4 regions of the Allobosea sp. BE125 genome follow, and region 3 is predicted to be linked to each of the others. Evidence: predicted binding sites of a transcription regulator. Region 3 holds the regulator's gene; each other region holds the start of a gene.
What was found. The regulator LexA, encoded in region 3, represses DNA repair genes until DNA is damaged. The targets are predictions, from matches to a motif close to TGTTCNNNNTGTGTTCNG.
Positions count from the first base shown of each region.

Region 1: a site for LexA is predicted at 1,273-1,290, ahead of J2Y55_RS11525 (PA0069 family radical SAM protein). Genes of this name have one in related genera too.
Region 2: a site for LexA is predicted at 1,352-1,369, ahead of J2Y55_RS24165 (DNA recombination protein RmuC). Genes of this name have one in related genera too.
Region 4: a site for LexA is predicted at 1,663-1,680, ahead of J2Y55_RS15850 (DUF763 domain-containing protein). Genes of this name have one in related genera too.

Region 1 is NZ_JAVDTY010000004.1:152,360-155,972, reverse strand. It holds gene J2Y55_RS11535 (TetR/AcrR family transcriptional regulator) at 71-676, shown strand; gene J2Y55_RS11530 (glycosyltransferase family A protein) at 731-1,219, opposite strand; gene J2Y55_RS11525 (PA0069 family radical SAM protein) at 1,463-2,548, shown strand; gene rnhB (ribonuclease HII) at 2,741-3,352, shown strand; gene J2Y55_RS11515 (site-specific DNA-methyltransferase) at 3,547-3,613, shown strand, end outside.
Region 2 is NZ_JAVDTY010000012.1:179,274-182,886, forward strand. It holds gene fmt (methionyl-tRNA formyltransferase) at 1-730, opposite strand, end outside; gene J2Y55_RS24160 (peptide deformylase) at 765-1,286, opposite strand; gene J2Y55_RS24165 (DNA recombination protein RmuC) at 1,401-2,588, shown strand; gene J2Y55_RS24170 (alpha/beta fold hydrolase) at 2,633-3,613, opposite strand, start outside.
Region 3 is NZ_JAVDTY010000002.1:121,050-124,662, forward strand. It holds gene moaC (cyclic pyranopterin monophosphate synthase MoaC) at 1-209, shown strand, start outside; gene J2Y55_RS05870 (molybdopterin molybdotransferase MoeA) at 206-1,417, shown strand; gene lexA (transcriptional repressor LexA) at 1,552-2,271, shown strand; gene J2Y55_RS05880 (ComEC/Rec2 family competence protein) at 2,265-3,613, opposite strand, start outside.
Region 4 is NZ_JAVDTY010000006.1:246,024-249,636, reverse strand. It holds gene J2Y55_RS15865 (DUF1028 domain-containing protein) at 1-739, shown strand, start outside; gene J2Y55_RS15860 (hypothetical protein) at 918-1,226, opposite strand; gene J2Y55_RS15855 (DUF3008 family protein) at 1,260-1,448, opposite strand; gene J2Y55_RS15850 (DUF763 domain-containing protein) at 1,692-2,972, shown strand; gene J2Y55_RS15845 (hypothetical protein) at 3,054-3,275, opposite strand; gene J2Y55_RS15840 (ATP-dependent helicase) at 3,549-3,613, opposite strand, start outside.

The DNA of each region.
Region 1 (3,613 bases), on a different contig from region 3:
CTCGGACATCTCGATTTTTGCTTTACGCCAACCACGTCTATATGGTCGGCAGTATCCAGTTGAGGCAGGTATGCGACAAGCATCTCCCAAACCAGAAGGCCTTCGCGAGCGCAATCGCCGCGAGAAGCACGAACACATAACCAATGTCAGCATTCGCCTGTTTCTTGAGAACGGGTACGACGCTACGACGCTCGCCGAAATCGCTTATTCTTCGGGTATTTCCAGAAGGCACCTGTTCAATTATTTCGACAGCAAGGACGAAATCCTGTTTTCGCACCTGCGCGAATATTATGAGATGATCGCCGAATCCATTGCCCGAGGCTCCCCTGGCGAACCCGCCATGGAGGTCGTGCGCAAGGCGATTCTTTCAAACCTGGCGCGCTTCGATGCGGAGAGAACGCTCGCGATCGCGAAAATCATGAAGAACAATACGGCACTCCAGAGCAAGAATCGCGCGAATGAAATCAATCTTGAAAAGGCTATCCTGAGAGGCCTGTCGACTTTGTGGCCAGATAGAGAGTCTCATGATCGGCTATTATTTGCTTCTATATTGTCATCTGGCGCGATCCGCTTTGCCACACACATCTGGCTGCGAGATGAAAACGAGATGAAGCTCGCAGATTGTGTGGCCGACGCCTTTGATCGGATGATGTTCGAGATTCAATGCACCCAGTGAATTGAATTTCAGATCGAGGCGACGCTGACCCATTGCTCGCCCCGCGGCAAGCGTTCAGGCGCCCGCCCGTTCCCGCCGCACCGACAGGCGACGCGGCGCTCCGCCAAGCCTGCCCGCAAGGACGAGGCCCTTGGGCACGACGAGGCCGGCACGCAGCCGACGCGCGCCGAAGGAGATCGCCGCGCGCTCGCGCAGCGAACCGGCGACGCCGCGCAAGGGGATCAAGGCGGGACTGTCGGGTGCAAGCATGAGATGCCGGTCGACGACCTGGGCCCAATGCGACTGGGGCGCATCGCCCGCATCGAGCAAGACCAGCCAGTCCCCACGCGCCTGCGCCGCGCCGAGATGCCAGCCCTCCGCGGCGCCCGTGCGCAGATAGCTCGCGCCGGTGGCGTCGGCCAATCGCTCGACATCGCGACTACCACCCGCATCGACCACCACCGCATGGCCCAGGAATCCATCGGCGACAGCGGGAATGAGGACCGCGAAGGTCGCGGCAAGCAGGCTGGGAGGGCCGTCGGCCCGGATCACGGCTGTGAGCATGCGCAAATCCATATGACGCAGCGCAACATGTCGCAATCCTGTCACTTGCAATCTGTTCCCTATATGTTCACATTGGAAACATAGAAACATGTCGATTCCCGGCAGTTTCCAGGACGGTTCAGCGTCATGCGCCAAGCCACGCCCTCTGCGAGACCCTCTTCGCGGCCGATTCCGGCCCAGCCGCTCAAGCGGCATGACAGCGAGCCGGCCTCGGTTTCCGCGCGCGTCGCACCGCTCGATCCGATGGCCTATGCCGGGCATCGGATCGACCCGGAACGCCGGCGCGGGCGCGGCGCCACGATCAATCCGGGCGGGCGCTTCGAGGCCGAGCAACGCGTCCTCGAGGATGACGGCTGGGGCACGCTCGGCGAATTGCCGGCCTTCAAGACCGAGGTCTCGATCGAGAAGCCGCGCACGATCATTACCAGGAACGACTCCCCTGATATTTCCTTCGACCGCTCGATCAATCCCTATCGCGGCTGCGAGCATGGCTGCGTCTATTGCTTCGCGCGGCCGAGCCACGCCTATCTCGGCCTGTCGCCGGGGCTCGACTTCGAGAGCAAGCTGACAGCCAAGCCCGATGCGGCGATCCTGCTGGAGAAGGAGCTCAGCGCGGCTTCCTACCAGCCGCGCACCATCGCGATCGGCACCAATACCGACGCCTATCAGCCGATCGAGAAGAAGCTGCGGATCATGCGCTCGATCCTCGAGGTGCTGGCGAAGTTCAACCACCCGGTCGGGATCGTGACGAAATCGGCGCTGGTCCAGCGCGACATCGACATATTGGCGCCGATGGCCGCGAAAGGTCTCGCCAAGGTCGCGATCTCGCTGACCACGCTCGACCCCAAGATCGCCCGCACGATGGAGCCGCGCGCCGCCTCCCCGGCCAAACGCCTGGAGACGATCAAGGCTTTGTCGGAGGCCGGCATCCCGGTCACGGTCCTGGTCGCGCCGATCATCCCGGCGATCAACGAACATGAGATCGAGCGCATTCTCGATGCCGCCAGGGCCGCCGGCGCGCGCGAAGCAGGCTATGTCTTGCTGCGCCTGCCGCTGGAGGTGAAGGATCTGGTGCAGGACTGGCTGCTGACACACCATCCCGACAAATTGCGCCATGTCGTCTCGCTGATCCGCTCGACGCGCGGCGGCAAGGATTACGACCCGGCCTGGGGCCAGCGTCAGGTCGGCTCGGGGCCTTATGCCTGGATGATCGGGCGGCGCTTCGAGATGGCGGCCGAGCGGCTCGGCTTCAACGCGACGCGCCTGCGATTGCGCAACGACCTGTTCCTGAAGCCCGAGAAGGAAAAGGCGCAGCTGAGTTTGTTCTGAAGAGCCCGCAAAACCGCATCGTCATGCTCGCCCTTGTGGCGGGCATCCACGTCTTGAACACGCCCTCACTGAGGGAAGACGTGGATCGCCGAGACAAGCCCGACCATGACGGGGAACACACTGGCCGGGATGACGTGGACAGCCATGCCGAGAGCATGGCCGGCCGGCACCGCATGTTGCATAAGGCGCGGCATGAGCGCCGATTTCAGCCGTGAGACGCAAGCCATCGCAACCGGGTTCTGGCCATTGGCCGGGATCGACGAGGTCGGGCGCGGGCCATTGGCCGGACCGGTGGTCGCGGCGGCAGTGATCCTCGACCCTGGGAAGGTTCCCGCCGGGCTCGCCGATTCGAAGGCGCTCAGCGCCACCAGGCGCGAGGCGCTGTTCGACACAATCGCTGGGACGGCGCTGGCGATCGGCATCGCCAGCGTGACCGCAGCCGAGATCGACGCCATCAACATCCGGCAGGCAACGCTGCTGGCGATGAAGCGCGCCGTCGCCGCCCTGCCGCTCGCGCCGCTCAAGGTTCTGGTCGACGGCAACGACCCGCCGTCCCTGCCCTGCCGCTGCGAGGCGATCGTCAAAGGCGACGCGCTCGTCGCCTCGATCGCGGCCGCCTCGATCATCGCCAAGGTGACGCGCGACAGAATGATGGCGCGGCTGGCGCAGCTTTACCCGGCCTATGGCTTCGCCGGGCATGTCGGCTACGGCACGGCGGTCCACCGCGCGGCTATCCAGGAGCACGGCCCCTGCCCTGAGCATCGCTACAGCTTTGCGCCGGTGAAGGGCGTCTGGCAGCGCTGAGGCGAACCGGCCGGAGCCTTGCGCAAATGCGCACGCCATTAACACTCGATTAGGAATTCGGCAGCGGGATCAAGGGACTAGGCAAAAGCTGCAGCCCCAAAACGAGACGCATTTTTTTCATCGCGGAAACCCGGCTTTTACCCTGTCCGAGCAATATCGCGACTGTTCAAGTTGCGTAACGGTCTTGGGGCGTCATGGGTATTTTGCGTACCGGGACCACCAGCGCCGCCGTCCGGATTCAAGTTCCGCGTACCGGACGGC
Region 2 (3,613 bases), on a different contig from region 3:
CCTTGCCGAGATCGATCTCGGCGAAGGCGCCGGGAAAAGGCGAGAGACCGCGCACGAGGTCATGCACCTGCTTGGCCGGACGCGCCCAATTCAGCTTCGCCTCGGCATTGCCGATCTTGGCGGCATAGGTCACGCCCTCCTCCGGCTGCGGCGTGAAGCGCAAGCCGCCACGGCCGAGTGCCGCCAGCGCGCGCACCATCAGATCCGCTCCGAGCGGCGCCAGCCGGTCGTGCAATTCGCCGGCCGTCATGTCCGGGCCGATCGCCAAGCTCTCAACCATGCCGACAGGGCCGGTGTCGAGGCCCGCTTCCATCTTCATGACGCAGACGCCGCTCTCGGCGTCGCCGGCCATGACGGCGCGCTGAAGCGGGGCCGCGCCGCGCCAGCGCGGCAGCAGCGAGGCGTGCAGATTCAGGCAGCCGAGCTCCGGCAGATCGAGGATCGCCTGGGGCAGGATCATGCCATAGGCGACGACGACCGCGACATCCGCCTGATGCGAGGCGATGGTCTCGACGGCCTCCTCCGACCTCAGGGTCTTGGGCGTGAAAACAGGGATGCCGAAGCGCTCGGCGGCGCGCTGCACCGGCGAGGGCTTGAGATCGAGCCCCCGGCCTGCCTGCGCCGGGGCGCGGGTGTAGCAGGACACGACCTCGTGGCCTTGCCCGATGATCTCGGTCAGGGTCGGCACGGCGAAATCGGGCGTGCCCATGAAGATGACGCGCAAACTCATACGCTGAACATGACCCCAACCGTCGCCTTCGCACTCACGCCGCGCTCTCGCGCTTGGCGACCTTGGCGAAGCGCTTGGTCACACGCTCACGCTTCAGCCGCGACAGATAATCGATGAACAGCACGCCATTGAGATGGTCGACCTCATGCTGCAGGCAGGTGGCGAGCAGGCCCTCGGCCGCGATCTCCTGGGTCTTTCCGTCCAGATCCATATAGCGAAGCTTGATCGCAGCGGGCCTTTCGACCTCCTCGTAATATTCGGGGATCGAGAGACAGCCCTCCTCATGGACATTCGTCTCCTCGGAGGTCCAGATCACCTCCGGATTGACGAAGACCATCGGGACCTTCTCCTCGTCATCGCTCTTCGAGAGATCGATCGTCACGATGCGCTTGGGCACGCCGATCTGGATCGCGGCGAGCCCGATGCCGGGCGCGTCATACATCGTCTCCAGCATGTCGGCGGCAAGCGTCTTGATCTCGGGAGTGATCGTATCGACCGGCGCGGAGACCTGGCGCAGGACGGAATCGGGCAGGATAACGAGTGGACGAATGGCCATGGGGGCTCTGCGCGGAATTTTTCGAGGTTGCCGCGACATAAGCACTTGTGCGCGGGCGGTCAAACTGTTCCGCTTTCGTTCGAAATTATCCCCTAAATCTGCTAGGCTGTTCCGATGAAAGAGATCGCCTTCATCCTGCTCGACCGCCCCGTGACCTGGGCCGAGGCCGCGCTCGGCTTCGCGGGCTTGAGTCTCCTGCTGCTCGTGCTGGTCGTCATCTCGTCCTGGCGCGGCGCCTCGCGGCGCGCGCTCGAGGCCGCGATGGCGGCTGAGCGCGCCCGCGAGATGGACGACAAGGTCGCCGAAATGAACCGCAACCAGGCGGAGCTGTCAGGTCGCCTGCAGTCGATGGCCGAGATCCTCTCGACGCGGCAGGGCGATCTCGCCCGCCTCGTCGCCGAGCGGATGGATGGCTTGCGCCAGCAGGTCGGCGCCGGGCTGGAGCAGAATGTCCGCCAGACCTCCGAGAGCCTCGGCAAATTGCAGGAGCGGCTCGCCGTCATCGACTCCGCCCAGAAGAACCTGACCGACCTGACCTCCGAAGTGGTGACGCTGAAGGACGTGCTCTCCAACAAGCAGGCGCGCGGCGCCTATGGCCAGGGCCGCATGGAGGCGATCATCCGCGACGGGCTGCCCGCCGCCTTCTTCGCCTTCCAGCCCCAGCTCTCCAACGGCAAGCGGCCCGACTGCATGGTGACCCTGCCCGGTGACGGGCGCGGCCTGGTGATCGACGCGAAATTCCCGCTGGAAAGCTTCACCTTGCTGCGCGAGGCGCGCGGCGACGAGGCGAAGAAGGCCGCAGGCGTGCGCGTGCGCAACGATGTCGGCGTGCATGTGAAGGACATCGCCGAGCGTTACTTCCTGCCGGGCGAGACCCAGGACCTGGCCCTGCTCTTCGTGCCGTCCGAATCGATCTATGCCGATCTGCACGAGCATTTCGACGACGTGATCCAGAAGGCGCATCGCGCCCGGATCATGATCGTCTCGCCCTCGCTGCTGGCGCTCGCGATCCAGCTGATGCAGTCGCTGGTGCGCGACGCCCGCATGCGCGAGGAGGCCCAGGTCATCCAGTCCGAGGTCGGCAAGCTGCTCGTCGATGTGCGCCGCCTCGGCGACCGGGCCGAAAAACTCGACCAGCATTTCCGCCAGGCCCAGGAGGATGTCTCCGGTATCCGCACCTCGGCCGGCAAGATCGCCAGCCGCGGCGAGAGGATCGGCGCGCTTGAGTTCGACGACGCCAAGACAGCCGAGCCGGCGCTGCCCTTCGCCAAGGGGCTGGCGCTGAAGGCCGCGGCGGAGTGAGCCTGGCGCCTCGCCGGCGCTCTGACCCTTACTTGAGCAACTTCTTACTTGAGCACTTGGAGCAGCGCCTTGTGGAACTCCTCGGGCGCCTCGACCTGCGGGGAGTGGCCGAGTTCGGGGAATTCGACGAGCCGCGCATTGGGAATGGACTTGGCCGCCTCCCGTCCAAGCTGTTGATAGAGGCCGAGCGTCTTCTGCAACTCGGGTGAGGCGCGGTTGGCTCCCGGAGCGGTGCGGTCCTTGCCGCCGATCATCAGGGTCGTCGGCACCTGAATATTCGGGAATTCCTGGACGACCGGCTGGGTGAAGACCATGTCCGAGGTCTGCGCCTGGTTCCAGGCGACCGCCTGCTTGCCGTCGCCGGCATACATCCCCGCGAGCATCGCGACCCATTGGTCGTATTCGGGCTTCCAGTTGCCGTTGTAATAGAAGCGCTGCTGATAGGCCTTGATGCTCTCGAAGCTCGCCTTCAGCTCGCCCTGAAAGGCTGCGTCGAGCGTGGCATAGGGAACGCCCTTTGCCTGCCAGTCCTCGAGCCCGAGAGGATCGACCAGCACGAGGCGCTCGACCGTCCCGGGATACATCAGCGCATAGCGGGCCGCGAGCATGCCGCCCATTGAATGCCCCACGATGATGGCGCGCTGGATGCCGAGCTCCTTCAGCAGCCCCGCCGTATTGGCTGCCAATTGCTGAAAGCTGAACTGATAGCCCGCCGGCTTAGACGATTTGCAGAAGCCGATCTGGTCGGGCGCCACGACGCGGTAGCCGGCCTGCGTCAGGAGCTTGATGGTCGCCTCCCAGGTTCCGGCGCAGAAATTCTTGCCATGCAGGAGCATGACCGGCTCACCATTCGCCTGGCCGCTCGCCGGAATGTCGAGATAGGCCATTTCAAGCGGCTGGTGCTGCGAGGTGAAGCCGTGGATCTTGACCGGATAGGCATAGTCGAAGCCTTCCAGCCGGGGTCCGTAAGCGGCAATACCCGGTTGCTGGGCGCTGGCCGGCGCCGCCAGGGCGAGCAGAATGGC
Region 3 (3,613 bases):
CATTGCCCGGCGTGCGCGTGCGCGCCGAGGTGAAGATGAAAGGCCAGACCGGCGTCGAGATGGAGGCACTCACCGCCGTCAGTGTCGCCTGTCTCACCGTCTACGACATGGTCAAGGCGGTCGATCGCGCGATGCATATCGAGGGCATTCGGCTGGTACACAAATCCGGCGGGACATCCGGCGTCTACGAGGCGGGGCAGCCGGCATGAGCCTGACCCCGGTCAAGGTCGCACTGCAGGCGCTGCTCGACAGCGTTCCCGCGCCCACGCCCGTCGAGACCGTTCCGCTCGCCTCCTGCGCCGGGCGCGTTTTGGGCGCCGATATCGTCGCGCTCAGGACGCAGCCGCCTTTCGCCAATTCCGCCATGGATGGCTACGCGGCCCGAGCCATAGATCTTACGCCGGCAAATGAGCTGCGTGTCATCGGCGAATCGGCGGCCGGGCGCGCCTTTGCAGGGACGGTCGGCGCCGGCGAGGCAATTCGCATCTTCACCGGCGCGCCTATGCCCGACGGTGCCGATACGATCCTGATCCAGGAGAATGCCGACGGTGTCGGCAGCGCGGTCATCCGCGTCCGCGAAGGGGCTGAGCCGGGGCGTTTCGTCCGCCCCGCCGGGCTCGATTTCCGCAAAGGCGACCTCCTCCTCCCGGCGGGACGCCGGCTCGACAGTGCTGCACTCGGCCTCGCGGCAGCAGCCGGACACCCTGCCCTGCCGGTTCGACGCAAGCCTCTGGTCGCGATCCTGGCGACCGGAGACGAGCTCGTCCTGCCGGGCGAAACGGTCGGGCCCGACCAGATCGTCGCCTCGAACAGCTATTCCTTGGCGGCGATCGTCGAGGAGCTCGGCGGAACGGCCTTCGATCTCGGCATCGCGCGCGACAATCATCCTGATCTCGCCGCCAAGATCGAGCGGGCGCGAGCAGCCGGCGCTGACGTGCTGATCACGCTCGGCGGCGCTTCGGTCGGGGCGCATGACCTTGTGCAGGAGGCCTTGAAGCGCCAGGGCATGGAGCTCGGCTTCTGGAAGATCGCGATGCGGCCGGGCAAGCCGATGATGATGGGACGGCTCGGGGCCATGGTCGCCGTAGGCTTGCCCGGTAACCCGGTCTCGTCGATCGTCTGCGGGCATCTGTTCGTGGCACCGCTGATCGAGGCGCTGCTCGGCATGCCCGATCCCGCGCGCGACCGCAGCGAGCCGGCGATCCTCGGAATCGATATGCCGGCTAATGATGAACGCGAGGATTATCTGCGCGCCGATCTTCAGCACATCGAGGCCGGTTGGCTCGCCAGCCCCTTCGCCAAGCAGGATTCCTCGATGCTGGGCAATCTGGCACGTGCTCGGGCGCTGGTCATTCGCCCGGCCCATGCAAAGCCGGCAAAAGAAGGCGCGCCCTGCCGGATCATCCGCCTCCGCTAGAGAAAGCGTTATCCGATCGGGTTGCGATGCAATCTGATCGGGTCCGGCTCTGGACTTGCTTGCGGAACACAACACGAACGTGTATGATGTTCGTGATTTGTTTCGAATTCGCGCCGCGGGCGCTGGCGGGGACCATGCTGACACGCAAACAATTCGAATTGCTCCGCTTCATCCAGGAACGCCTGCGTGAAAGCGGCGTGCCGCCCTCCTTCGACGAGATGAAGGACGCGCTCGATCTCCGCTCGAAATCCGGCATTCATCGCCTGATCATGGCGTTGGAGGAACGCGGCTTCATTCGCCGGCTGCCCAATCGCGCCCGCGCGTTGGAGGTGATCAAGCTTCCCGATGGCGTCGGCATGCCACAGGGCGGGCGGGCGCGCTTCAGCCCCTCCATCGTGCAAGGCGGGCTTGGCCAGGGCGGCGGCCTCGGCAAGGCGCGCCCGGCGCCCAGTCCCGAAGAGGATGCGCGGGCCACGATCGCAATTCCGGTGATGGGGCGGATCGCCGCCGGCACGCCGATCTCGGCGATCCAGAGCCGCAGCCATAGTGTCGCGCTGCCGGCGGACATGCTCGGCACCGGTGAACATTTTGCGCTTGAGGTGCGTGGCGATTCGATGGTCGATGCCGGCATTCTCGACGGCGACACCGTCGTCATCCGCCGGCAGGACACGGCCAATACCGGCGACATCATCGTGGCGCTGATCGATGACGAGGAGGCGACGCTGAAGCGCCTGCGCAAACGTGGCTCGTCAATCGCGCTTGAAGCCGCAAACCCGGCTTATGAAACCCGTGTGCTCGGCCCCGATCGGGTCAAGATCCAGGGCCGGTTGGTCAATCTGATGCGGCGCTACTGAAGCCGATCGGGCTCGGCTGCCACATCACCCGTATCGTTCCTCTCCGGCTGCCGCGTCGGGGGCGGCTGCGCGGGCCTTGGGCTTGTCACCGCGCGCTTGCGCATCCAAGGGCGATCGGCATCCTTCCGTTCTGCCTGGACCATACGCCAGCCGCCTGCAGTGCCGATGAGGGAGGTCGCGCCGTCGCGGCTCAGGGCCGTCCGGTCGACCAGCTTCGCTGCGCAGGGAGCCGACCAGGGTATCGGCGTGACGACGAGATCGGCGCGCAGGCAATCCTCGATGACGGCGAGCCGGTCTTTCGCATAGGCGATGCGGCGGCCATTGCGGGCAGTGACGACACAGCCTTGCGTATCGCAAGCCGCATTCTGGCGCAGGCTCGCATCCGTGGGCTGCCGCCCATCGCCATCGGCGGTGAGCCATTGTTGCAGCACGAAGCTGCTTGGCCGGCCGGCCAGAATGAAACGGTCGTCGGCTCCGCGCACGACGAGACCGGAACCGTCGCGTTCGATGACGATATCCGGCCGGTCCGGCTTGGCCGCAACCGTGACACCCATCACCAGCGGCACGATGGCGAGCAGCCGAAGCTTCGTGCTCCACAGCGTCAGCCAGAGCAATGTCATGGCGAGGCAGACCAGCGCGGCCTCGCCGAAGGCGGGAATGATCAGCGTCGAATGGTCGATCGCCGCGACCCAGTGGGCCAGCCGCAGCACCACCTCGGAGGCGGCGCCCATCAGCCACCAGGCCGGCCAGTCGAGGCCGAAGGGGTAGACCAGCACTCCGAACACCGCAGCCGGCATGACGAACAGCGAGACGAAGGGCAAGGCGAGCGCATTGCCGAGCAGCCCGAACGGATTGAAGGTCTGGAAATGATAGGCGCCGAACGGAGCCGTCGCCGCCGTCGCCAGCAGGGTCGTGATGACGGTGCCGCTGGCGGCGATCCAGAGTGGGCGCAGCGGCCAGGGCCATGGCGATGGCGGCGCGGTCTGATTGCGTTCCTCCCAGCGCTCGGCAAAGGCGATGAGCGCCGCGACCGCCCCGAACGACATCTGGAAGCTCGGCCCGAGCAGCGCCTCGGGCTCGCGCAGCAAGACGATGATGGCCGCCAAGGCAAGGTTGCGCATGCTCAGCGCCGGGCGGTCGATCAGGATTGCGCCGAGCATCACCAGCGTCATGATCAATGACCTGACGGTTGCGACGTCGGAGCCGGAGAAGATGCAATAGGCGGTTGCTCCGACCATGGCGGCAACGGCGGCAATCTTCTTGAGCGGCCAATGCAAGGCCAGCGTCTGCGAGAGCGCCAGCAGCGCCCGCACCAGCCAGAGGATCGTACCGGCGGCGAGCA
Region 4 (3,613 bases), on a different contig from region 3:
GTGGTCGATCATCGCGCGGGATACGCAAACCGGTGCGTTTGGCGTGCTGTGCGCGTCGCGGGCGCTGGCGGTTGGGGCGGTCGTTCCCCACGGGGCGGGTCGAACCGGCGCGATCGCGACGCAGGCTTTCGCAAATCCGTTCTTCGGCGTCGACGGCCTGAGGATGCTTGGGGAAGGCTGTTCTTCCCAGGATATCGTCTGTGCCCTGGCGGCGGCTGATGAAGGGCGCGATCACAGGCAAGTGCATGTGATCGATCGCACGGGCAGCGCGGCCTGCCATACCGGCGCGGCCTGCATCGCATGGAGCGGCAGCGTCAGCGCTCCCAACGTCTCCGTCGCGGGGAACGTGCTGGCAGGGCCGCAGGTCGTCGAAGCGACGCTTAACGCCTATCTCGCGGCGTCCGCACTCGATTTCGACGAGCGCCTCATCGTCGCGATGGAAGCCGGCGAATGCGCGGGCGGCGACAGCCGCGGGCGTCAGTCCTGCGCCATCCGCATCTGGAGCGATGCCCCGTTTGCGAGCTTCGATCTGCGTGTCGACGACCATTCCGAGCCCCTGAAGGAGCTTAGGCGGCTCTGGCGGCTGGCGCATCAAGGCTATGCGCCGTTTCAAACCGCCTGCCCTCCCGCGCGAAGCCGGCCGGCGTCACGGACCGGGACGCCGTCAATCGGATGTGCGCCGAATATGCCGAGGCCTGGAACGCCCGACATCCGGAATAGCCGCCGATCACAACCCTGAAGGCGTCCGTTGCCCACCCCCGTTGCGGCCTAGCGCTGGAGGTCATCGTCACCGAAATGCCGGCTCATCTGCTTCGTCTTGCGGCCTTCATCCAGGTCATGACGCTCCTGCGCGGGCGCAAGCAAAGAGGCGGTCGCGGATGCGATCGCTCCGGAAAACGGACGTACCCGTCCAGCCGCTATCGCTTTGCCCGTCGTAGGCGGTAGCGGTCGAGATAGGCCGCACCCCACATGGTCAGCCGCGCCATCGGCCGCCGTAGAAAAGGCACGTCGGCTGCGATCAGCATCAGGCCGAGCGGCAGCATCCACAATCCCAGGAACGGAAGGATCGCGAAGATGCCGCCGAAGATCAGGACAATCCCCGCCGGAAGTCTGACCCAGCGCGATTGGGGATACCGCAACCAACGCATCCATGACGCCAGCCTGTGCGGTAGTTCCCGCTCGATGCGCTTGAAGGCGAAGCGAAGCTCTCTTGCGCCATCCGACATGCTATTCTGCGGCCTTCGTAACCGAGACGGGGCTCACGATTTCGACACATGCTCGGGCTTGCCCTTGCGTTTGGTCGAGGCGAGCTCGTCGAGTTCGCGTTCACTCATCGATTTCTCCATCGATTTGGAAGCGCCTTTGAGTTTGCTTTTCTTGATCGCGCCGCGCTTGGCGGCCAGGGCGGCGCCTGCCGCCTTTTGCTGAGCTGCTGATTTCGCCGGCATGTCCGCCTCCTCGAATAAAGCCACTCTCAAACGGCATGTCCTAAACCGGCCAACCGCCGAGACGTTCCCGCGCGATCGGCTCACCCCCCTCGGCCGTCATCAGCGTAGTGCCGCCACCTCCACACATGCGGAATGGCGATGCGCCCAGGTCGCGTTGACGTGCGACAGACCAATGATGCGCTCTTGGCGGCATCCGCCGAATTGCGCTATGCAAAGTTCCCGTTTCGTTCTAAAAGAACTGGCATGACGCGTCGCTCCGGCAGTGCCGATCTGCCTTTGCATCACGGCCGGGTGCCGGCCTGGCTCGCCCAGCGCATGACGCGACTCGGCGCCGTCATCTGCGAGGCGATCATCCATCATTATGGCCGGGACGAGTTGCTGCGGCGTCTGGCGCATCCCTTCTGGTTCCAGTCCTTCGGTGCGGTGATGGGCATGGACTGGCACTCTTCGGGCATCACCACGAGCGTCATCGGCGCATTGAAGCGCGGACTGGCACCGCTCTCGGGCGAGCTCGGCCTGCATGTGTGCGGTGGGCGAGGCAGCCATTCGCGGCAGACGCCCGCAGAACTGGAGCGGATCGGCGCCCGGGTCGGCTTCGACGGGCATGCGCTGGCAAAGGCAAGCCGCCTCGTCGCCAAGGTCGACAGCGCCGCCGTGCAGGATGGTTTCGACCTTTATCTGCACGGCTTCTTCGTCACCGATGATGGCCAATGGGTCGTGGTGCAGCAAGGCATGAACGGCGATGGCGGCCTCGCCCGGCGCTATCACTGGCAGTCGGAAGGGCTCGGCAGCTTCGTCGAGGCGCCCCATGCCGCCATCGATGGCAAGAACCAGGGCTGCATCATCAATCTCACCGATGCGCGCGCGAGATCGTCCCGCGACGGCCAGGTTGCGATGCTGCGCGAGATCGGGCCCGACGCCATCGTCAGGGAATTTTCCGCATTGGAGCGCGACCGGGTCCCGCCGGTGCTGTCGTCCGCGCAGCTCGCCTTGCCACATCTGGTGATGCCGGCCCATCACGATGTCCGGCCCAAGGACGTGATCGCCCGGCGCCTGCACGGCGCGCTCGCTGCAGCCGCCGACAGTGCCCCGGCCGATTTCTCTGAGCTGCTCCTCGTACCAGGCGTCGGGGCCCGCACCGTGCGCTCGCTTGCGATGGTGGCCGAAGTGGTCCACGGCACGCCGTGTCGCTTCGCCGATCCGGCACGCTTCTCACTCGCCCATGGCGGCAAGGACCGGCAACCCTTCGCCGTGCCCACCAAGGTCTACGACCAGACCATCGCAGTGCTGAGATCCGCGGTCGATCGGGCAAAGCTAGGGCAGGATGATCGCCTCGCCGCGATCTCCCGGCTCGACCGCGAGAGCCGCCGGCTGGAGCAGATCGCCACTGGCCCGACACTGTGCGGATATGTGGCCGAGGAACGCCGGCGTTCGGCCGAGTATGGCGGGCGGAGCGTCTTTGGTTGGGAGCAACGCGCGTCCGAGGCGGCCCCGGATGCTCCGGCGAAAACGCGCCCGACGTGACATGCGGGCGCGGAAGGCCAGACGCACTGAGCCTTTGAAACTGTCCCAAGGCGGCCGCCCTGCGGACGAAAGCCGCTGAGATCAATCGCATTGCCGGTCGCATGTCCGCTGATGGGCGCGCCCTGCCATCCCATTGCGCGGCCAGCAGGCATGTCCGCCGACCCCGGCCAGTCCGGTCAGCTTGCCGTTCTCACCGCTCATGATGCCGGGCAGATCGTCGCGCAGCCAGCCCAGGACTTCCAGTGCAAAGGTGCAGCTGACAGTAACCGCGCTGTCGAGCTCGACCTTGGGCCCGTCAGCCATCGCAATGTTGCGGAACGTGACGGGACCGTCGATAGCGCATGCGCCACCGCCGTTCGCCGATGGCGAAGGAAGCGCGATGCCGCCGCTCTCGGCAAGGTGGCGAGACACGCCGACGGCGCTGCCGGCTTCTCGGGCTCGGGAGCAGGCTGCGCCTTGCCGCCAGGCACCGGAAGCGGCTTCAGATCGGCAGGGCGCTCATGAAACGCCTCATCGTCCAAATCGGCTGCTGGGGCGGCTTGAATTTCGAGTGCGGCAAGCGATCCGCGCGGTCGATTATCGCCACATGCCTCGCATTTGCGCACGCACATCGATCCTCGGCCCATTGCTGGCTGTCCGGC